Regions from separate parts of the Streptomyces sp. NPDC030838 genome, predicted to be linked through region 2. Evidence: predicted binding sites of a transcription regulator. Region 2 holds the regulator's gene; the other holds the start of a gene.
The links. Region 2 encodes HspR, which represses chaperone genes until heat shock. Its sites were predicted from a motif close to TTGAGNNNNNNNNNCTCAA; they were not measured.
Positions count from the first base shown of each region.

Region 1: lon (endopeptidase La) is a predicted target of HspR. The motif match lies at 5,025-5,043, and genes of this name have one in related genera.

Region 1 is NZ_JBVIED010000016.1:119,843-131,483, forward strand. Features, by position in the region: gene ACZ42A_RS32645 (DUF742 domain-containing protein) at 1-346, opposite strand, end outside; gene ACZ42A_RS32650 (roadblock/LC7 domain-containing protein) at 343-846, opposite strand; gene ACZ42A_RS32655 (sensor histidine kinase) at 843-3,728, opposite strand; gene ACZ42A_RS32660 (protein phosphatase 2C domain-containing protein) at 4,085-4,873, shown strand; gene lon (endopeptidase La) at 5,066-7,489, shown strand; gene ACZ42A_RS32670 (hypothetical protein) at 7,704-8,042, shown strand; gene ACZ42A_RS32675 (lysozyme) at 8,104-8,925, opposite strand; gene ACZ42A_RS32680 (MarR family winged helix-turn-helix transcriptional regulator) at 9,184-9,675, shown strand; gene ACZ42A_RS32685 (spermine/spermidine synthase domain-containing protein) at 9,730-10,404, shown strand; gene ACZ42A_RS32690 (response regulator transcription factor) at 10,528-11,268, shown strand; gene ACZ42A_RS32695 (sensor histidine kinase) at 11,265-11,641, shown strand, end outside.
Region 2 is NZ_JBVIED010000004.1:464,500-476,140, reverse strand. Features, by position in the region: gene ACZ42A_RS15450 (helix-turn-helix transcriptional regulator) at 1-938, shown strand, start outside; gene ACZ42A_RS15445 (helix-turn-helix transcriptional regulator) at 945-1,985, opposite strand; gene ACZ42A_RS15440 (sugar ABC transporter substrate-binding protein) at 2,271-3,380, opposite strand; gene ACZ42A_RS15435 (fibronectin type III domain-containing protein) at 3,612-5,318, shown strand; gene ACZ42A_RS15430 (heat shock protein transcriptional repressor HspR) at 5,387-5,857, opposite strand; gene dnaJ (molecular chaperone DnaJ) at 5,863-7,032, opposite strand; gene grpE (nucleotide exchange factor GrpE) at 7,069-7,740, opposite strand; gene dnaK (molecular chaperone DnaK) at 7,740-9,578, opposite strand; gene ACZ42A_RS15410 ((Fe-S)-binding protein) at 9,998-11,641, shown strand, end outside.

The DNA of each region.
Region 1 (11,641 bases), on a different contig from region 2:
CGGTTCCGTACACCCGGATCTTTCCCTGGTCCGCGAGGTCGCTGAGGAGCACGCGGACCACGCCGAGCGGCATCCTCAGCAGCGCGGCGATCTCGGCCACCGTGCGCATCCGGCGGCACAGTTCGACGATGGCCCGCATCTCCGGCATCACCCGGGTGGTGAGGGAACCATTCGTCAGTTCCTTCCGCTGCTCGGCGGCGTCCAGCGCGGCCGTGGAAGCCACGAACGTCTCGACCAGCAGGACGTGCCCGAAGCGGGTACGGCCGCCGGTGAGCGAGTAGGGGCGGACGCGGGCGGGCTTGCGGTCGCCGCCGCGCACCGGGAGCTGCGATTTGGGTGTACTCATCGGGCACTCCCCGTCGACTCGGACTCCAGGGATTTCCGTAGCTCGCTGCGCAGTTCGGGGGTCAGCACATGGCCGGCGCGGCCGACGAAGAGCGCCATGTGGTACGCCACCACGCTCATGTCGCAGTCCGCGGAGCCGTGCACCCCGAGCAGCGAGCCGTCGCTGATCGACATCACGAACAGGCTGCCCTCGTCCATCGCGACCATGGTGTGCTTCACCCCGCCGAACTCCAGCAGCCGGGCGGCGCCGATGGTGAGGCTGCCGATGCCGGAGACGATGGTGGCCAGGTCGGCGGAGGAGCCGCGCGGGCCGGCGGGGCGGCCGGCGCGGGGGGCGCGGGCGGCCTCGTTCCGCCCGGGGTCGGACGAGAGCAGCAGCAGTCCGTCGGAGGAGACCACCGCGACGGAGAGGATGCCGGGCACCTCCTCGACGAGGTTGGTCAGCAGCCAGTGCAGGTTGCGGGCTTCACTGCTCAGTCCGAAGGTACTGGGCGCGGTCAACTGCTTGCCTCCTCGACTGTGCCCCCCGTGGCTTCTTCGGCTTGTGCGTGTCCTGCGGTCGTGCGGTGGTGAGGTGCGGGGACGTCCGGCGTCCTGGTCTGGGCCGTCTGCTCGGCGATCTCCGCCTCGACATCACGGCGCCCGGCCTCCGCCCCCCGGCGGAAGCCGCCCAGCCGGCGGCGCAGTGCCTCGGCGTCGACGCCCTCGGTACGCTGCCGGGGCGCCGCCGCGGGCGCGGTGATCTTCGGGGTGCGCTTGGGCAGCCCCTTGTCGGTGAGCTGGTCCTCGCCCTCGTCGGGAGCGCGGTCGTGCGTGTCGGGGCCGATGGCGTAGGGGTCGGCGGGGGCCTCCGGCGTCTTCGTGGCGGGCCGCTCGGGTTCGGGTTCCGGCTCCGGCTCGGCGGCGGGCTCCGGGATGAGCAGCTCCATGGTGGTCTCGGCGGGGGCCTCCGCGGCGGGCACCGCCTCGGACTCGGGCTCGCCGTCCGACTCGGGCTCGTCGCCCGGCTCCGGCTCCCGCTCCCGCTCCGACTCCGGCTCCTGCTGCGGCTCCGGTTCTACGTCGCTCCCGGCCTGCTCCTCCGGCCGTACGTCCGCCTCGACGCCGGCCGCGGCGTCCGCGGCGGCCTCCTCCTGCCGTACGGCCTTCTCCGCGAGCGCGACCAGCGGGTCGGTGTGCTTGGCGCGGCCGGGCAGGACGTTGGAGTTGGCCTCGGCGTCCGCGCCGGGGAGGGAGAAGGTGAGGGTGCCGTCCGGGGAGGGCGAGGCGCTGGGCACGGCGGCCGGCCCGGCCTCGGCGAGCAGCGGCTGCGGCAGCACCACGACCGCCGCGACGCCGCCCTGCTTCTGCTCCCGCAGCTGGACCCGCACTCCGAGCCGGTGGGCGAGCCGGGCGACGACGTACAGGCCCAGCCCGAGCCCGTCGTCGCCCTCCTGGTCGTACGCGGCCTCGGGGTCGAAGTCGGCGAGCCGGGCGTTGAGCCGGGTCATCCGCTCCTCGGTCATGCCGATACCGCCGTCCTGCACGGAGAGCATGACCTCGCCGTTCTCCAGCAGCCAGCCGGAGACCTCGACGGGCACGTCGGGCGGGGAGAACGAGGTGGCGTTCTCCATCAGCTCGGCGAGCAGGTGGGAGAGGTCGTCGGCGGCGAACCCGGCGATGTGGGCGTGCGGCGGCAGCGCGGAGATCCGGACCCGCTCGTAGCGCTCGATCTCGCTGACCGCCGCCCGGGCGACGTCGACCAGCGGGACGGGTCCGTGGTGCTGCTGGACGTGCTCGGTACCGGCCAGGACGAGCAGGTTCTCGCTGTGCCGGCGCATCACGGTGGCGAAGTGGTCGAGCTTGAACAGGGTGGAGAGCCGGTCCGGGTCCTGCTCGCGCTCCTCCAGCTGCTCGATCACGGCGAGCTGACGTTCGACCAGACCGAGCGTGCGCAGCGCCAGGCTGACGAACGTACCGCCGATGCTGGTGCGCACCCGCTCCAACTGGGCGGTCGACTCCGCCAGTTCCGCGCGCAGCTGCTCGCGGGCGTCGGCCATCTTCTGCCGCTGCCCGACCAGGTGCTTGCGGTCGGCCTCCAGCGTGGCGACCCGCTCGTGCAGGGCGACGGCCTGCGCGTGCAGGGCGTTGACGGAGCGAACGACGCGGGCGAACTCGTCGTTGCGCCCGGTGAACTTGACCGGTTCCTCGGCGGCCGGGTCGGCGGCCTCGGCGAGCCGGGCGGAGCCGATGCGCAGCACGGCGAGCGGTCGGGTGAGGGTGCGCGCCATGGCGGTGGCGATGCCGACGGCGAGCAGGAGCAGCGCGCCGAGGAGGGCGATCCGGATCTCCAGCTCGGTGACGTCGTCGTCGCGCAGCGCCTCCAGGTCCTTGGTGCGGCGGTCGTAGAGCGCGGACTCGACGCCGCGCATCGCGTCGACGCGGGCGGAGAGCGCGGCGTTCAGCTTCGCGGCGTCGGTGGCGAGTTCGGTGTCGGAGAGGGTCGGCTGGTCGGTGAGGGCGGCGAGGTACTTCTCGGCGGAGTTGACCTCGGGGCCGGTGACCGTGGAGTCGTACGAGGTGCGGGCGGCCTTGGGCGCGGTCTCCCGGAAGTCCGCCAGGGCCGCGTCGGAGCGCAGCCGGGCCTGCTGGGCGGCGGCGGTGAGCGCGGCGCGCTGCCGGGCGTCGGCCTGGGAGGAGGTGGTGGCGGTGGTGGGCACGCCGGTGACGGGGTCGATGACCGTCTGGGTGGTGCGCGGCACGTTGAGCGCGGCGAGCAGCAGGCCGCGGGCGGCGGCGGACTGCTGGACGGCGGAGTCGAGTTCGGCGAGGGCGTACGCTCCGGCGCCCGCGCGGGGCGGGAGCTGTTCGGCCAGGTCCTCGGCGAGCCGGTGGAGTTCGGCGATGGCGTCGGAGTACGCCTGGTGCGCTTCGAGAGCGGTGCTCTTTCCGGTGAGCGCCGCTCTGCGGACGGCCGCGATACCGTCCAGGTCCTTCAGCACCGACGCCGGGGTGTCACTGTCCGCGCGCAGCTCCTCCACCTGCCGGTCGACCCGGGCGGAGCGCTGCTCGGAGGGCGCCTTGGACTTGGGGCGGCCGGCCGCGACGTACGAGATCACCTCGTCGCGCTCGTCGGCGAGCGCGTGGGCGAGGGCGAGGGCGTCCTGGGTCTGCTCGGAGAGCGTCACCAGTTCCTGGGTGTCGTGGGCCTGTCCCGCGGCGGCGAGCACGGAGGGGGTGCCCGCACCGGCGATCGCGGCGGCCACCACGGCGACGGCCACGATGAGGCGGTTGCGTACGCGGGTGGGGCGGCCCTTGCCGACGGGAGTGTGCTCCGCTGCCCCCTCGGGGGCCGTCTGCCTGTCTGTGCGCCGAGGCCGCTTCTTCTGCACCGGTGCTCGCATTCCTGACTCGTGTACCCGTGGACCCGGGTGACGCTCCGTCAACTGGTGCGTACTCCCGGTACAGTTCCCGACCCTCCCAGTGCCGGTGGGCAGGGGACGTGCATCGTCTGACCCGCCACCCGAAGGAGTGAACATCGGACCGGAGTTGGCGGGCAAGTTCCTCTGGCGCGTGCGACAGCCTTGCGCGGCGGGCCGGTTGGACGTCTGCCGCAGGCTTTGGCAGGATTCGCCGCCACGCCTTCCCGGAGTGCGCCATTCCATCCCAAACCCGGCTCCTGACCTGCGACGGTTCGATGATTCGGCGACCGATGCCAGCCTTTCGCGGACCTTGTGAAGGGCTCGTGCAGACTGACCGGATGCGTACGGAACTTGTCTCGGTGGCGGGCGATCCCGCGCGCCCCAACGAGGACTTCGCCGGTGTCGGACTTCCCGCCTCCGGACAGGGCGGTTGTCTGGTCGTCCTGGACGGCGTGACCCCGCCGCGGGGCGGAACCGGCTGTCTGCATTCCGTCCCCTGGTACACCGCGCGCCTGGGCGGGGCGCTGACCGAACTGACCGTTTCACTCCCGGATGTTCCGCTGGCGGACGCACTGGCCCGCGCGATCGCACGTACCTCCGAAGCCCACACCGAAACCTGTGACCTTTCTCACCCACGCACCCCACAGGCAACGGTGGTCCTGGCCCGCTGGACGGAGGAGACCGTCGAGTACCTGGTCCTGTCCGACTCCGCCCTGCTCCTCGAATCCCCCGACGGCGCGGTCACCCCCGTCCTCGACGACCGCCTCACCCGCCTCCCCCGCGCGGCCCTCACCTCCGACACCGCCATCGACGCCACCCTGCGCAACAAGGAGGGCGGCTTCTTCACCGCCGCCGCGGACCCGGCGGTCGCCGCCCGCGCGGTGACGGGCACCGTCCCGCGCGCGTCGGTCGCCTCCCTGACCGCCCTCACCGACGGCGCCACCCGCTGGACGGAGAAGTTCCGGGAAGGCGACTGGACCGACCTCCACAGCGCGATCCGCAAGAACGGCCCCCAGTGGCTGATCGACCGGGTGCGCACCCTGGAGGAGGCGGACCGGGAGCAGCGGACGCGCCTGGGCCGCGGCAAGACGCACGACGACGCGACGGTGGTGTTCGTGGAGTTCTGAGTGAAGTTCTGAGTTCTGAGTGGGCTTCCGAGCGGAGTCCCGAGTAGCGCCCGAGGCCGGCACCCCCGCTCCCACCAGCGGAAACAGCACCCGGAGCCAGTGATCGCTGACAGCGAACAAGGGCCTGGGAACATTCAAGCTCTTCCGCGCATTGAGTCGGCATAACTCAACTTGACTGCCGAAGGGGAGATCATGGCTGCTGAGTCCACGGCGTTCACACCGCTCACCCTGCCTGTGCTGCCGCTCGACGACGAGGTCGTGCTGCCCGGGATGGTGGTTCCGCTGGACCTCAATGACGCCGATGTACGGGCCGCGGTGGAAGCCGCTCAGGCGGCCGCGCGGTCGGAGCCGGGCAAGCCCAGGGTCCTCCTGGTGCCCCGCGTCGACGGGACCTACGCGAGCACCGGTGTGCTCGGCACCGTCGAGCAGGTCGGCCGGCTGGCGGACGGTGACCCGGGCGCCCTGATCCGCGGGCGTGGGCGGGTGAAGATCGGCGCCGGGACGACCGGGCCGGGCGCCGCCCTGTGGGTCGAGGGCACGCGGATCGACGAGAGCGTGCCCGACCCGCTGCCGGGGCACGTCACCGAGCTGGTCAAGGAGTACAAGGCCCTCGCCACCGCCTGGCTGAAGAAGCGCGGCGCCTGGCAGGTGGTCGACCGGGTGCAGGCGATCGACGACGTCTCCGCGCTCGCCGACAACTCCGGTTACTCCCCGTTCCTCACCACCGAGCAGAAGGTCGAGCTGCTGGAGACCGCCGACCCGGTCGCCCGCCTCAGGCTCGCCACCCAGCAGTTGCGCGACCACCTCGCCGAGCAGGACGTCGCCGAGACCATCGCCAAGGACGTCCAGGAGGGCGTCGACAAGCAGCAGCGCGAGTTCCTGCTGCGCCGTCAGCTGGAGGCGGTCCGCAAGGAGCTGCGCGAGCTGAACGGCGAGAAGGAGGGCGAGGAGTCCGACGACTACCGCGCCCGCGTCGAGGCCGCCGACCTGCCCGAGAAGGTCCGCGAGGCCGCCCTCAAGGAGGTCGACAAGCTGGAGCGGGCGAGCGACCAGTCCCCCGAGGGCTCCTGGATCCGCACCTGGCTGGACACCGTCCTCGAACTCCCGTGGAACGAGCGGACCGAGGACGCGTACGACATCCAGGGCGCCAAGGCGATCCTGGACGCCGAGCACGCCGGCCTGGAGGACGTGAAGGAGCGGATCACCGAGTACCTGGCGGTGCGCAAGCGCCGCGGCGAGCGCGGCCTCGGCGTCGTCGGTGGACGGCGCGGCGGTGCCGTCCTGGCCCTGGTGGGCCCGCCCGGCGTCGGCAAGACCAGCCTCGGCGAGTCCGTCGCGCACGCCATGGGGCGCAAGTTCGTCCGCGTCGCCCTCGGCGGTGTCCGCGACGAGGCGGAGATCCGCGGCCACCGGCGCACGTACGTCGGCGCGCTGCCCGGCCGGATCGTCCGCGCCATCAAGGAGGCCGGTTCGATGAACCCGGTCGTCCTGCTGGACGAGATCGACAAGGTCGGCTCCGACTTCCGCGGCGACCCGGCCGCGGCGCTCCTCGAAGTCCTCGACCCCGCCCAGAACCACACCTTCCGCGACCACTACCTGGAGGTCGAACTCGACCTGTCGGACGTCGTCTTCCTGGCCACGGCCAACGTCCTGGAGGCCATCCCCGAGGCCCTGCTCGACCGGATGGAACTGGTCCGGCTGGACGGCTACACCGAGGACGAGAAGGTCGTCATCGCCCGTGACCACCTGGTGCCGCGCCAGCTGGAGCGCGCCGGGCTCGGCGCGGACGAGGTGACCATCGACGAGAGCGCGCTGCGCAAGCTGGCCGGTGAGTACACGCGCGAGGCCGGCGTACGCAATCTGGAGCGGTCCGTCGCCCGGCTGCTGCGCAAGGTCGCCGCACAGCACGAACTGGGCGAGCGGGAGCTGCCGTTCACCATCACCGACGCCGATCTGCGCGGCCTGATCGGCCGCCCGCACCATGTGCCGGAGTCGGCCCAGGACCCGGCCGAGCGCCGTACGTCCGTCCCGGGCGTGGCGACGGGCCTGGCGGTGACCGGCGCGGGCGGTGACGTCCTCTACGTGGAGGCGTCGCTGGCCGACCCGGAGACGGGCGCGGCGGGCCTGACCCTCACCGGCCAGCTGGGCGACGTGATGAAGGAGAGCGCACAGATCGCCCTGTCCTTCCTCCGCTCCCACGGCGCCGAGCTGGAACTCCCGGTCGCCGACCTGAAGGACCGGGGCGTGCACATCCACTTCCCGGCGGGCGCGGTCCCGAAGGACGGCCCGAGCGCCGGCATCACGATGACGACGGCCCTGGCGTCCCTCCTCTCCGGCCGCCTGGTCCGCACCGACGTGGCCATGACCGGCGAGGTCTCCCTGACCGGCCGGGTCCTGCCCATCGGCGGCGTGAAGCAGAAGCTGCTCGCCGCGCACCGCGCGGGCGTCACCACGGTGATCATCCCCAAGCGCAACGAGCCCGACCTGGACGACGTCCCCGCCGAGGTGCTGGACAAGCTCGACGTCCACACCGTCACCGACGTCCGCCAGGTCCTGGAGCTGGCCCTGACGCCGGCCACGAGCGGCGCGGCGCCGGAGGTTCCGGTCGCGGCGTGACGGACGCGTCCGGACAACAGAAGGCCCGGGTCCCGTGAGGGAGGCCCGGGCCTTCGCCATGGGCGCGTGGGCGGGCCCTAACCCCTACTCCGTGTGGTGTCAAGTCCCGAAACTTCGGAACATGACCCTTTTGCCCCGATTCGGCCTACTGGAAGTGCGGCCCCACCGGAAAGACCGGACAAGGCGAAGGGCCCTCGGAGAGTAGGACGAACCCATGACGCACACGAAGGAAAACAAGCCGGAGATCCGTCAGAAGCGCGGAATCCGTCTCGCGACGGTCGTGGCCTCGGTCGCGGTGGCCGCCGGCGGGATGTTCCTCTCGGGGGGCGCGGCCTCGGCGGCCCCGATGCCCGCATCGTCGGCCGTGAGCTCGGTCGCCACGCACAGCGACCACGGGCACTGGGAGAAGCACTGCAAGTGGCACAAGCACCACAAGCACGGCCACTGGCACAAGCACTGCAAGTGGGTCAAGGTCCACGACCACCACGATCACCATGACCACCACGACCACCACAAGAAGGACCACCACAAGAAGGACAAGCACGACGACTGATCCGTACCGACGCGATGCCCCGCCGTCCCTCGACCGGCGGGGCATCGCCGTGTCCGTGGGGCTATCCGAGGGCGAGCGCCTGCAGTCGGTCGTACGCGCCGTTGAACCTGTTGTGGTCTCCCACGGTCGGGCCCGTGGAGGTGTACTGCCACATCGTGTAGTACGCCCACCCCGCCGGCAGCTCCCCCACCGTCGACGCGTACCGCGCGATCCACAGCGGGTTGTACTGGGCGAATCCGGCGTAGTTGCCGGTGCACTGCTTCCACCAGCTGGTGGCGGTGTAGATGACGGCGTCGCGGCCGGTGCGGGCCTTGTAGGTGTTCAGGAAGTCGCGGATCCAGGAGACCATCGCGGTCTGCGACTTGCCGTAGCAGGCGGCGCCGTAGGGGTTCCACTCGATGTCGAGGGCACCGGGGAGGGTCTTGCCGTCGCGGGACCAGCCGCCGCCGTTGTCGACGAAGTAGTTGGCCTGGGTGGCGCCGCTGGTGGTGTCGGGGGTGGCGAAGTGGTAGGCGCCACGGATCATGCCCACGTTGTACGAGCCGTTGTACTGCTGCGCGAAGTACGGGTTCTTGTAGTACGTGCCTTCCGTGGCCTTCACGTAGGCCCACTTCACCCCGCTGTTCCACAGGGTCGTCCAGGCGACGTTGCCCTGGTGGCTGCTGACGTCCACGCCTTCGGTCTGGGTGGCGTCACCGGGGGTGGGCGTGCCGTGCACGCCGTCGTGGGCCGGCACGCCCATGCCCATGTAGGCGGTGCCGCGGGCGGGGGTGTCGGCGGCGGACGACGGGACGGTGAAGAGGAGGGAGAAGGCGGCGAGCAGGATGCCGGCGACGGTCAGACGGCGCCGGCGTCGGGTCGTTCCGGATCTGTGCACGGGCATGACGTGCCTCCGAAGACTGAAGACTCGATGAGGGGGTGCTCGGTGGGGGGAACACGGTGGGGTGGACGTCATCGTCCGGTACTGGCGTGGGCATGCCAGTAATTGCCTGGTAAAGAAGCTACGCACGCAGAAGTGCGGGTGGGAAGAGGGACCGGTTGCCGCCGTTGGTCTACGCCTGCGAAATACTGGCGGAGCTGCGGCGATGGTTGCCTTTGGCAGGAACTTTCAGGATCGGGAAACCGGATCAGGGGTGCTGACGTGCACGAGGACGGAAACGGCGGCGGACACGGAGGCGAATCCGCGGCGTCGCCGAGTGGTGTGGACCAGGAGTACCTGGCCCTGGAGCGGGAGCTGACGGTGCTGATGCGCCGGGCCCGCGCCAAGCAGGGCGAGATGGCCCGCGCGGTCCACCCCGACCTGGAGTCGGCGGCGTACGGCCTGCTCGTACGGCTGGACGAGTGCGGCCGGCAGCGCGCCACCGAGCTGGCGGCCTACATCGGCGTCGGCAAGGCCACCATGTCCCGTCAGCTGCGCGCCCTGGAGGACCTGGGCCTGGTGGCCCGCGAGCCGGACCCGGCCGACGGCCGCGCCTGGCTGGTGCACCTCACCGAGGAGGGCCGCCGCCGGGTGCAGCGGGTGCGGGAGGCCCGCCGGGCCCGCTACGTCAGCCAGCTCGCCCACTGGGACCGCCGCGAGGTGGCGGAACTGGCCCGACTGCTGCAGCAGCTCAACCGCGGCATGGAGAAGTAGCCCCCGGTCGGTAATTCCGCCGACGGGCCGTCAGCGAAGTGCCAGGATGGACGGATGTCCACCGCTTACGACATTCCTGAGGTGCTGGACCGCCGCGAGGGCCCCTACGGCGAGGTCGTGCTGCGCCGGCACGGTGATGTGCTGCAGATCATCGCGAACGGCTGCTTCCTGATGGACACCTCCGACGGCCGTTCGGAACGGCGGCTGGTCGACGCGGCGCTGGCCGCGCTCGACGAGCGGCCGGCGCCCCGGCTGCTGATCGGCGGACTGGGGGTCGGCTTCTCGCTCGCACACGCCGCGAACGCCCGCTGGGGGCGGATCACGGTCGTGGAGCGCGAGCCCGCCGTCATCGACTGGCATCGCGGCGGACCCCTTTCCGACCTGTCCCGGAAGGCTCTGTCCGATCCCCGCACCGAGATCGTCGAGGCTGATCTCGTCAGTTTCGTCAATGAGACATCCGCCACGTATGACGCGCTGTGCCTGGACATCGACAACGGGCCCGGATGGACCGTCACGGAAGGCAACGACGGACTGTACGAACCGGCCGGACTGGCAAGCTGCGCAAGGGTGTTGAGTCCCGGCGGGGTGCTCGCGGTATGGTCCGCGGAACCCTCCCCGGAATTCGAAGAAACCTTGTGGAATGCCGGATTCCAGCATGTGCGTACCGAAGAGATCCCCGTTGCCCGGGGCGTTCCGGACGTCGTGCACCTCGGCGTCCGACCTGGATAGCAAAGGCGCGGTGACTCCCCGTACGCTGCTTCCCTGACGCGGATCATTCAAGCGTCAATCGCAGTCATGCGCAGACATGGGATCACCCCACTGATTCCGGAAAGCACACTTTTGGGGCGGGCGATGGAGCAGACACAGACCTCCCACAACGGCACGGCGACGACCACTCCGGGCGCGCAGCGCCGGGTCCTGGTGGTCGAGGACGACCCGACGATCGTCGACGCCATCGCGGCCCGCCTGCGCGCCGAGGGATTCCTGGTGCAAACGGCCGGCGACGGTCCGGCGGCGGTCGACACGGCGGAGGCCTGGCAGCCCGACCTGCTGATTCTCGACATCATGCTGCCGGGCTTCGACGGGCTGGAGGTGTGCCGCCGGGTGCAGGCCCAGCGGCCCGTCCCGGTCCTGATGCTCACCGCGCGCGACGACGAGACCGACATGCTGGTCGGGCTCGGCGTCGGCGCCGACGACTACATGACCAAGCCGTTCTCCATGCGGGAGCTGGCCGCCCGCGTGCATGTGCTGCTGCGCCGGGTGGAGCGGGCCGCGCTGGCCGCCTCCACGCCGCGCAGCGGCATCCTGCGCCTCGGCGAACTGGAGATCGACCACGCGCAGCGCCGGGTGCGGGTGAAGTCGGAGGACGTGCATCTGACGCCCACCGAGTTCGATCTGCTGGTGTGCCTGGCGAACACCCCGCGCGCGGTGCTCTCCCGTGAGCAGCTGCTCGCCGAGGTGTGGGACTGGGCGGACGCCTCCGGCACCCGCACGGTCGACAGCCACATCAAGGCGCTGCGCCGGAAGATCGGCGCCGAGCGGATCCGCACGGTGCACGGCGTGGGCTACGCCCTGGAGACCCCGACGCCATGAGCGACGGGCGGAGAGCCGCACGGAGGAGCCCCGGGGAGCCCTGGGGCGGCCTACGCCCGTTCTCGATCAAGACCAAGCTGGGGGCGCTGGTCGTCATCTCGGTGCTGATCACCACCGGTCTGATGATGGTGGCCATGCGCACCGAGACCGAACTGCGCTTCATCACGGTCTTCTCGATGATCGCCACGCTGCTGATCACGCAGTTCGTGGCGCACTCGCTCACCGCGCCGCTGGACGAGATGAACGCGGTGGCCCGCTCCATCTCGCAGGGCGACTACAGCCGCCGGGTGCGCGAGAACCGGCGGGACGAGCTGGGCGACCTGGCCCAGACGATCAATGTCATGGCGGACGAGCTGGAGGCGCAGGACCGCCA
Region 2 (11,641 bases):
CCCTGTACGCCCGGGCGCTCCAGGCCGGCCGTATCCCGGCCGCGGAGGCCGAACTGGCGCCCTGCGCGGTCGACCGGGGCCTGCTCCAGCCGGACGTCGCCGACGGGGGCGACGGGGCCGACGGGGCGTGGCTGCGGCCCGCGGCGCCGTCGGTGGCGCTGCCGCGGCTGCTGTGCGCCGTCGAGGACGACATCGCCCGGCGCCGGCGCCACGAGGCCTGGCTCGCCGAGGCGTTCGCGCCGCTGCTGCTGCTCGACACCCCGGACGGCGCCTCGACCACCGCGTTCGGCATCCGGCTGCTGGGCGGGGTGGAACGGATCAACACCGCCATCGGCGAGGCCATGGCCACCGCCGCCGGCGAACTGCTCACCATCCAGCCCGGCGGCAAACGCCCCGCCTCCGCGCTGGAGGTGGCGCTCCCCCGGGACCAGGCGGTGCTCTCCCGCGGCTGCCGGATGCGCACCCTCTACCAGCACACCAGCCGGCACGACCCCGCCGTCCTCGCCTACTGCGAGCGGCTGGCCGGCGACATCGAGGTGCGCACCCTCGACGAACTCCCCGAGCGGCTCATCGTCGTCGACCGCACCGTCGCCTTCGTGCCCGCCAGCAAGGACCGCACCCACGCCCTGGAGGTCCGCAACCCGGCCCTCGTCGAGTACCTGGTGACGGTCTTCGACCGCCTCTGGCGCCTGGCCACCCCCATGCACCCGCAGTCCGCCCCGCAACCCGTCCGCGGCGGCATCACCCCCCGCCAACGAGCCATCGCGGGCCTGCTCATCGAGGGCCACACCGACGCGGTCATCGCCGAACGGCTCGGCATGAACATCCGCACCGCCCGCGAACACATCGCCAAACTCGCCGCCCACCTCGGCAGCGAGAGCCGCGCCCAGCTCGGCTACCTCATCGGCCGCTCGGGGATCCTCGGCCCGGAACGCTGAGCCGCCTCACCGGACGCTCGGGGAGGACCCCCGGTCCGGGACGGTGAGGCCCGCCGCTCGTGGCGGGCCGTCCAGGCCGACCTGGGCGATACGGACACCGAGTTGGGTGCGGCTGGCCGCGCCCAGGCGCTCGGAGAGGCGGGCGATGTGGGCCCGGCAGGTGCGGACGCTGATGCCGAGCCGCTCCGCGATCACCGCGTCCTGGTGGCCCTCGGCGAGCAGGGCCGCGATGGACTGCTCGCGGTGCGAGATGCCCTCGATGCCGGTGTCGGGCAGGGCGGCGGTGAGCGGGACGGCGAGGCGCCAGAGGCGTTCGAAGACCGTCACCAGGTAGGCCACCAGGCCGGGGTGACGCAGTTCCAGGGCCATCGTGCGGTCGGCGTTGGCCGGGATGAAGGCGACCGTGCGGTCGAAGAGGATCAGCCGCTCGATCACCTCGTCGAGGGTGCGGGCCTCGACCGCGTCGCCCATCAGCTCCAGGTAGTTGAGCAGGCCCTGCCCGTGCCGGGCGACGTGGTTGTACAGGTCCCGCATCCGTACGCCCCGCCCGCGCAGCGCCAGCGCCCGGTGCAGGCCCTCGGACAGCTCGTGCTCGCGCCGGATCCCGCCCGGCTGCACGGTCAGCACCTCGGTCGTGCACGCCGCCGTGGCCTCGTCCAGCGCCGCCTGGATGCGCGCCGGGCCGTCGAGGACCCGGATCGCCGCCGTGCCCTCGCCGCCGGACGCGGAGGCCGTCGTACGGCCGCCCAGGCCCGCGTACCACTCGACGGCGGCCACCGCCGAGCCCACCCGCCGCTGGCTGGCGCTGATCTCGTCGTAGACGCCGCGCAGCAGCCGGGTCATGACCTCCTGCGGGGAGGTCGGCACCAGCCAGTCCATGTCGTCGGGATCGGGGTGCAGCAGGGCCAGCTCCAGCAGGCAGGGCACCGCCTCGGCGTCGCGGCGGGGCACGCGGCCGCGCCGTACGGCCCGGGAATACACCCGATCCCCGGCCTCGCACAGTCGGTCAGCACCGTGTGGATGCTCGTCCGTCCCGTGCCCGGCCATCGCCCATCCCACCCCCGGTTTCCGCGTCTTCCGCAGCGCAACTATGCGCGGAGCGCACCTGCTCCGCAACACGCCTCTCTCCACTGTGACCGCCGGAAACCACCGGTATGCAAGCTTTCGTCCCCACGCCGGTCCGTCACATTCCGACAACAGATGGCAACCGCTCGTTGCCCGCGGCACGCAGTCCCTCCGCGACATCCGCTGAGAGCGCTCACATACCCGCGCACACCAAAGGGGAGTTCACGGCCATACGGCGTGAACTCCCCTTGCGCTCGCAGGCGCGGGCTACTTCAGACCCAGCTCCGCACAGGCCGCCCGGTACGGCGCGGTGCAGATCTCGGAGACCTTGTAGATGCCGTCGGCGACGACCGTCTCCTCGATGTTGTCCTGGGTCAGCGCGACCACGGACACCAGCTGGGCCGGGATGCCCTTGTTCGTGGGGCTGTCGACCCGGTCCCGGGTCAGCGCGTCGAACTGGATGTCCTTGCCCTGCACCTTGGCGACGGCCATCTCGGCGGCGGCCTCGGCCTCGGCCGGGTAGGACTTGTAGACGCTCATGTACTGCTCGCCGCTGACGATCCGCTGCACGGCCGCCAGCTCCGCGTCCTGGCCGGTGATGGGCGGCAGCTTCGTCACCCCGGCGGCCTCCAGCGCCTTGATGACGCCGGCCGCCATGCCGTCGTTGGCGGAGTAGACGCCGGCGATGTTGCCCGCGCCGATCGCCTTGATCGCCTCGGCCATGTTGGCCTGGGCGTTCTCCGGCTTCCAGTCCTTGGTGTCGAAGGACTGGGCGATCTGCACCCGGCCGTTCAGCTCGGACAGCGCGCCCGACTTGAACTGCTTGGCGTTCGGGTCGGTGGGCGAGCCGTTCATCATGACGATCTTGTCGGACGTGTCGACGTCCGGCCCCATGGCGTCCAGCAGGGTGCGGCCCTGCACCTCGCCGACCAGCTCGTTGTCGAAGGAGATGTACGCGTCGATCGGGCCCTCGGCCAGCCGGTCGTACGCGATGACCGGAATGCCCGCCTCCTTGGCCTTCTTCACGCCGCCCGCGATGGCGTGCGCGTCGACCGCGTCGAGCAGGATGACGTCCACCTCGTCGTCGATCATCTGCTGCAACTGCTGCGCCTGCTTGGCGGAGTTCTGCTCGGCGTTGGCGTACTCGACCTTGCCGCGGTTGTCGGTCAGGGAGGCGACCTTCGCCCGGATGATGGGGTAGTCGAACTTCTCGTAGCGGGTGTTCGCCTTCTCCGGCAGCAGCAGGCCCACCGTGATGTCGTTGCCCTTGGTCGGCGTCGCGTCGCCCCCGTCACTTGTCGCGCCGAGCGCCCCGCAGCCGGCGAGCGACAGGGCCAACGAACACGAGGCCACGGATATGGCGATACGACGACGCATGGAGGAGCTCACTTCTAGGTGTCTTCCGGGGGTGTCTTCCGGATGCGGGCGCACCCTTGCGACCCATGTGACTGAAAAGCCAACGCGGCGGCAGGCCCCAGCGTCAAGCAAAACCACTTAACGAGATGACAACACCACATTCCGCTTCACTCCGTGCAACCAATCCCGTCCGGCACGAGTCGTGATCCCGAGGGCCGCCGTACGGAGGCCCGATCCCGACCAGAGGACCGAATGAATCCAGCCAGACGCACCACCGCCGCCGCCCTGGTACTGGCCACGGCGGGCGGTGTGCTCACCACGGCCGCGACCCCCGCGTCGGCGGCCACCAGCTGCACCTCCCCGGTCTACAAGCGCGAGTTCTTCGCAAACACCACCTTCTCCGGAACTCCGAAGAAAACGGACTGCGACTCGGCCATCGACCAGAACTGGGGCACCGGCGCGCCCACTTCAGGCGTCCCGTCGAACAACTTCGGTGTCCGCTGGACCGTCACCCGCGACTTCGGCTCGGGCGGCCCGTTCACCTTCACCGCCTCCGCCCAGGACGGCGTACGCGTCTACCTGGACGGCGTCCGCAAGATCGACCTGTGGAAGAACGTCTCCACCACCGTCAAGAAGACGGTCAACGTGACGATTCCCAGCGGCAGGCACACCCTCCGCGTCGACTTCGTGAACTGGACCGGCACCGCCAACGTCAAGTTCGCCTACACGCCGCGCACCTCCGCCGACGTCGACAAGGTCAGGCCCCTCACCCCGACGGGCACCGCCGTCTCCTACGACACCGCCACCGGCGCGGCCAGGCTCACCTGGTCCGGCAACAAGGAGATGGACCTCGCGAACTACCGGGTGTACCGGCGGCTGAAGGGTTCGTCGTACGGCGGCACGCCGCTCGCGACGACCACCGCCACGTCGTACACCGACAACACGCTGCCGCAGACCGGCGCCGCCTACTACTACGAGGTCCGGGCCGTCGACAAGGCGGGCAACGAGTCGGGAGGCAGCGCCGACCAGCTCGTCACCACCGTCGACAGGACACCGCCGGCCGTGCCGACGGGCCTGAGCACGGACACCGAGCAGGACGGCCTGCGGCTCACCTGGAGCGCGGTGGACGGAGCGGCGTCGTACAGGGTGTACCGAGCGGCGACCGCGACCGGCACCTACACCGAGGTCGGCAGCGGCGACCAGGCGTCGTACCTCGACACCTCGGCCGCCGAGGAGAGCACCCACTACTACCGGGTGACCGCGCTCGACACGGCGGGCAACGAGTCCGCGCCCTCCGCCTCGGTCCGGGGCCGGCGCGCGGACATCACCCCGCCGCCGCCCGTCACCGGAGTGACCGTCACGCCGACCGAGTACGGCTTCGAACTCACCTGGGACCCCAACCCGGCCGCCGACCTGAAGAGCTACAACGTGCGTCGCGGCGAGCTGTACGAGTCCGACGGCGAGCAGATGTGCGCCCTCCACGCCGGCTACTGGGTGGGGGCGGACACCACGTCGTACTCGTACACCGTCCTCCCCGACGGCGAGAAGACCTGCTTCATCGTCGACGCCCTGGACCAGGCCGACAACTCCACCTACTGGTGGACCCACGAGGCACAGGTCGTCACCACGACCGAGCTGGACATGAGGCCGAGCGTCGAGACGCCCGCGGGCTCGCCGCTGACCCTGGAGGCGGGCGACATCGAGGGTGAGACCGCCAACCGGCTCACCTGGTACGGGCTCGACGCGTCCGCCCCGGAGGCGGCGGGCGGCTACCGCGTCTACCGCTGGAACCGGGACAGCGCCGCGTACGAGAAGCTCGCCGACCTCGAGGCCGGGTCGTCCGCGTACGTCGACACCAGCGCTCCGCGCGGCACCACCACGTTCTACTGGGTGACCGCCGTCGCCGCGGACGGCACCGAGTCCGCCCCTGGGGAGGGGTACGTCATCACCGCGCCGTAAAAGGGGCGTCGGACGGCGAGAGGGGCGGCACCGGATGTCCTCCGGTGCCGCCCCTCTCCGTGTCCGTGTCAGTCGGACGACTGCTGTCGCCTCGGCCGCCACACCACCAACGCGCTGCTCTGCTGCACCTCCTGGTACGGCACCAGATCGCGCCGGTACGAGGCGTGCACCGCGGCCTCGCGCTGGCGCATGGCCGCCGCCGCGCCGTCGAGGGCGGCCTCCAGTTCGGCGACGCGGGACTGGAGGGCCGCGACCTGGTTCTCCAGTTCGATGATCCGCTTGATGCCGGCCAGGTTGATGCCCTCGTCCTGCGACAGCTGCTGCACCTGGCGGAGCAGCTCGATGTCGCGGGCCGAGTACCGTCGGCCGCGGCCGGCGGTGCGGTCCGGGGAGACCAGGCCCAGGCGGTCGTACTGGCGCAGCGTCTGCGGGTGCAGGCCGGAGAGCTGGGCCGCCACCGAGATGACGTAGACCGGGGTCTCGTCGGTCAACTCATAGGGCGAGAAACCCCCGCGGGGGCGGGGACGACGGCCATCCATCTGACTCATGCTCCCTTCGCGGCCTGGAACAGCTCCGCCCGCGGGTCCTCGCCCGCGGTCGCCTCGCGATACGACTCGAGTGCGTCACGAGCCTTCCCCGACAGCTCGGTCGGGACACTCACCTCCACGGTGACCAGCAGATCCCCGCGGGTGCCGTCCTTGCGGACCGCGCCCTTGCCCCGCGCGCGCATGGTGCGCCCGTTGGGCGTGCCCGGGGGCAGCTTCAGGGTGACGGCCGGGCCGCCCAGGGTCGGGACCCGGACCTCGCCGCCGAGGGCCGCCTCCGCGAAGGTCACGGGGACGGTGACGGTGAGGTTGTCGCCCTTGCGGCCGAAGACCGGGTGGGCGTCGACGTGCACGACGACGTACAGGTCGCCCGCGGGACCGCCGCGCTCGCCCGGCGCGCCCTTGCCGCGCAGCCGGATGCGCTGCCCGTCGGAGACGCCCGCCGGGATGCGCACCTGCATGGTCCGCGAGGACTTGGCCCGGCCGCTGCCCTTGCAGACCTCGCAGGGGTTCTCCGCGATCAGGCCGCGGCCCTTGCAGTCGGGGCAGGGATCGGTGAGCGAGAAGCCGCCGCCGGAGCCGCGCGCCACCTGGCCGGTGCCGACGCAGGTCGGGCACACGCGCGGTGTGCCGTTCGTGTCGCCGGTGCCGGAGCAGGCCTTGCACGGCGCCTGCGACGACATCCGCAGCGGGACGGTCGCGCCCTCGATCGCCTCGGTGAAGCTCAGGGTGACCTCGGACTCGATGTCCTGGCCACGGCGGGGCTGGGTGCGCGTGGCGCCGGCCCCGCCCCGGTTGAACAGGCCCCCGAAGACGTCACCGAGTCCGCCGCCGAAGCCGCCCGCCCCGCCCTGGGCGCCGCCGAAGAGGTCGCCCAGGTCGAAGTTGAACGAGCCGCCGCCGGCGCCGGGTCCGGGCCGGAAGCCGCCGTTGCCGAAGAGCGCGCGAGCCTCGTCGTACTCCTTGCGCTTCTTGGGGTCGCCGAGGATGTCGTTCGCCTCGGAGATCTCCTTGAAGCGTTCCTCGGCCTTGGCGTTGCCCTTGTTGGCGTCCGGGTGGAACTCGCGGGCGAGCTTCCGGTACGCCTTCTTGATCTCGGCCTCGGTGGCGTCCTTGGGGACGCCGAGGACCTTGTAGTAGTCCTTCTCGATGAAGTCCTTGGTGCTCATCCTCGACGTCCCTCCTCTCCTGCGTGCGTTATAACGTCAGCCCTCCTCCGGGCCACCGTTCTCCTTGTCGTCGGCCTTCTCCGCACCCGCTGCGCCTTCGGCGCCCTCGGCCTTGACCGTCTGCGCGCCCGGCTGGGGCTCCGCGACGGCGACCCGCGCGGGGCGGATGGTGCGCTCGCCGATGCGATACCCCGGCTGGAGGATCGCGACGCAGGTCGTCTCGGTGACGTCCGGCGCGTACGAGTGCATCAGGGCCTCGTGGATCGTCGGGTCGAAGGGCTCGCCCTCCTTGCCGAACTGCTGCAGGCCCATCTTGGCCGCCACGGTCTCCAGCGACTCCGCCACCGACTTGAAACCGCCGACGAGTTCGCCGTGCTCCCGCGCGCGCCCGATGTCGTCGAGCACGGGCAGGAGCTCGGTCAGGAGGTTCGCGATGGCGATCTCCTTGACCGCGATCCGGTCGCGCTCGACCCGGCGGCGGTAGTTCTGGTACTCGGCCTGGAGCCGCTGGAGGTCCGCGGTCCGCTCGCTGAGGGCCGTGCGCACCTGGTCCAGCTGGGCCACCAGACCCGCTGTCTCGTTCGCGTCCCCGGCCGGGGCCGCCCCCTCCTCCGCAGAGGAGGCGGCGGCCTTCGGCTCGGCGTCGTCAGGGGTGGCGCCGGAGGGGACGTCGGGCTTCTCCTCGAAGCCCGGGGTCTCCTCCGTCATTACGCCGCACCGTCCTTGCGCTCGTCGTCCACGATCTCGGCGTCGACCACGTCGTCGTCGGCCTTGGGCTGCTCGGAGGCGCCGCCCGCGGCGGCCTGGGACGCCTGGGCGTCGGCGTACATCGCCTGGCCCAGCTTCTGCGAGACGGCCGCGACCTTCTCGGTGGCGGTGCGGATCTCGGCGGTGTCCTCGCCCTTGAGCTTCTCCTTCAGCTCGGCGACGGCGGCCTCGACCTCGGTCTTGATCTCGCCGGGGACCTTGTCCTCGTTGTCCTTGAGGAACTTCTCGGTCTGGTAGACCAGCTGCTCGCCCTGGTTGCGGGTCTCGGCGGCCTCGCGGCGCTTGTGGTCCTCCTCCGCGTAGCGCTCGGCCTCCTCGCGCATGCGGTCGACCTCTTCCTTCGGGAGCGAGGAGCCGCCGGTGACGGTCATCTTCTGCTCCTTGCCGGTGCCGAGGTCCTTCGCCGTGACGTGCATGATGCCGTTGGCGTCGATGTCGAAGGAGACCTCGATCTGCGGGACGCCGCGCGGCGCCGGCGGCAGACCGGTCAGCTCGAACATGCCGAGCTTCTTGTTGTACGCCGCGATCTCGCGCTCGCCCTGGTAGACCTGGATCTGCACGGACGGCTGGTTGTCCTCGGCGGTGGTGAAGATCTCGGACCGCTTGGTCGGGATCGTCGTGTTCCGCTCGATGAGCTTGGTCATGATGCCGCCCTTGGTCTCGATACCGAGGGACAGCGGGGTGACGTCGAGGAGCAGGACGTCCTTGACCTCACCCTTGAGGACACCGGCCTGGAGCGAGGCGCCGATGGCGACGACCTCGTCCGGGTTCACACCCTTGTTGGCCTCCTTGCCGCCGGTCAGCTCCTTGACGAGCTCGGCGACGGCGGGCATACGGGTGGAGCCACCGACGAGGACGACGTGGTCGATCTCGTTGATGGAGACGCCGGCGTCCTTCATGACGTTGAAGAACGGGGTCTTGCAGCGCTCCAGCAGGTCCGCGGTCAGCTGCTGGAACTGGGCGCGGGTCAGCTTCTCGTCGAGGTGCAGGGGGCCCTCGGCGGAGGCGGTGATGTAGGGGAGGTTGATCGAGGTCTCGGTGGACGAGGACAGCTCGATCTTCGCCTTCTCGGCGGCCTCGCGCAGACGCTGCAGCGCCATCTTGTCCTTGGACAGGTCCACGCCGTGCCCGGACTGGAACTGCTTGACCAGGTAGTCGACGACGCGCTGGTCCCAGTCGTCACCACCGAGGTGGTTGTCACCGTTGGTGGCCTTGACCTCGACGACACCGTCGCCGATCTCCAGCAGCGAGACGTCGAACGTACCGCCACCGAGGTCGAAGACCAGGATGGTCTGGTCGTCCTTGTCGAGGCCGTACGCCAGGGCGGCGGCCGTCGGCTCGTTGACGATGCGGAGCACGTTCAGACCGGCGATCTCGCCGGCCTCCTTGGTGGCCTGGCGCTCGGCGTCGTTGAAGTACGCCGGGACGGTGATGACCGCGTCGGTCACCTTCTCGCCCAGGTACGCCTCGGCGTCCCGCTTCAGCTTCTGCAGCACGAAGGCGCTGATCTGCTGCGGGTTGAAGTCCTTGCCGTCCAGGTTGATCTTCCAGTCGGTGCCCATGTGGCGCTTGACCGACCGGATGGTCCTGTCGACGTTGGTGACGGCCTGGCGCTTGGCCACCTCACCGACCAGCACCTCGCCGTTCTTGGCGAAGGCGACGACGGACGGCGTGGTCCTGGCGCCCTCGGCGTTGGTGATGACGGTGGGCTCGCCGCCCTCCAGAACGCTGACGACGGAGTTAGTCGTGCCCAGGTCGATGCCGACCGCACGTGCCATGGTTGATTCCTCCAGCTGACTTGAGTGGAACAGGCTCAAGTGTGCACGACGGCATCCGCCGGGTCAACAGAGCTGAGCCAAGCCGACTCAACTCTTATCCATCCCTTACGCGCAAGTAACCCCCGATCGGCGCGGCCACACAGGGGCGCCGCCACCCGCGGCGGCGCACACCTCTCAGACTGGGCACGTATGCACCATTTTGATACGAATGACACCAGCACCCGCAACACTGGCACCGGGCGAGACGTTTCCCGCACCCCTCGCAACGCCTGCCGCCCCTCTGAGGCAACCCTCAGCGACGCAGATCACCGGCCGCCTGACTACAGTGCGGAAAGGGATACGGGTAGTCTCAGAGGACTGCATAAGTTACCGCTTAGTAATCTCACCGAAGAACCCTCGCAGGCCCGAGGAGCCCCGAAATGCAACTCGCCGCGATCATCGTGTCGATGGTCCTGATGGCAGTCGGCGTCGCCCTGTTCGGCCGCGCCGTCCTTCAGATCTTCCGCTTCGTGATGCTCGGCCAGCCCCTTCCGGCCGGTGCCCGGACCAACGACCCCGTCCTGCGCACCATCACGGTGGCCAAGGAGTTCCTCGGCCACACCCGGATGAACCGCTGGGGCATCGTCGGCATCGCGCACTGGTTCGTGGCGATCGGCTTCTACACGCTGCTGCTGACCATCGTGAACGCGATCGGCCAGCTCTTCCAGGCCGACTGGATCCTGCCGATCATCGGTGACTGGGCGCCGTACAACGTCTTCGTCGAGTTCATCGGCACGATGACGGTCGTCGGCATCCTGGTGCTGATCGCGATCCGTCAGCTCTCCCGGCCGGACCGACCGGGCCGCAAGTCCCGCTTCGCGGGCTCCAACACCGGCCAGGCGTACTTCGTCGAGACGATCATCCTCATCGTCGGCGTCTGCATCTTCATGCTGCACGCGCTCGAGGGCGCGCAGCACCACGTGGACGGCTACGAGGCCTCGTTCTTCATCTCCTACCCGGTGGTGTCGTGGCTGGAGGGCATGGAGCTCTCCACCCTCCAGAACCTCACCTACTTCTTCGCGGGCCTGAAGATCGCGGCGTCCTTCATCTGGATGATCACGGTCTCCCTGAAGACCGACATGGGTGTGGCCTGGCACCGCTTCCTCGGGTTCCCGAACATCTGGTTCAAGCGCAACGCCAACGGCGAGACCTCGCTGGGCGCGCTGCTCCCGATGACGTCGGGCGGCAAGCCGATCGACTTCTCCGACCCCGGCGAGGACGACGTCTTCGGTGTCTCCCAGGTCGAGCAGTTCTCCTGGAAGGGCCTGCTGGACTTCTCCACCTGCACCGAGTGCGGCCGCTGCCAGTCGCAGTGCCCCGCGTGGAACACCGGCAAGCCGCTCTCCCCCAAGCTCCTGATCATGTCCCTCCGGGACCACGCCCACGCCAAGGCGCCGTACCTGCTGGCGGGCGGCGGCAAGACGATGGAGGGCGAGGAGAAGGCGTCCGAGGAGCAGCTGAAGAACGTCCCGGCGGCCGCGCTCGCCGAGGCCGAGCGCCCCCTGATCGGCACGGCCGAGGAGAACGGCGTCATCGACCCGGACGTCCTGTGGTCCTGCACCACCTGCGGCGCCTGCGTCGAGCAGTGCCCGGTCGACATCGAGCACATCGACCACATCGTCGACATGCGCCGCTACCAGGTGATGATCGAGTCGGCCTTCCCCTCCGAGGCGGGCACGATGCTCAAGAACCTGGAGAAGAAGGGCAACCCCTGGGGCCTGGCGAAGAAGCAGCGCCTGGAGTGGACGAAGGAGGTCGACTTCGAGGTCCCGGTGGTCGGCAAGGACATCGAGGACCTGTCCGAGGTCGAGTACCTCTACTGGGTCGGCTGCGCCGGCGCGCTGGAGGACAGGGCCAAGAAGACGACGAAGGCCTTCGCCGAACTGCTCCACATCGCGGGCGTCAAGTTCGCGATCATGGGCGGCGACGAGAAGTGCACGGGTGACTCCGCCCGCCGCCTGGGCAACGAGCCGTTGTTCCAGGAACTCGGCATGGAGAACGTCATGGCCCTGAACACGGCGTTC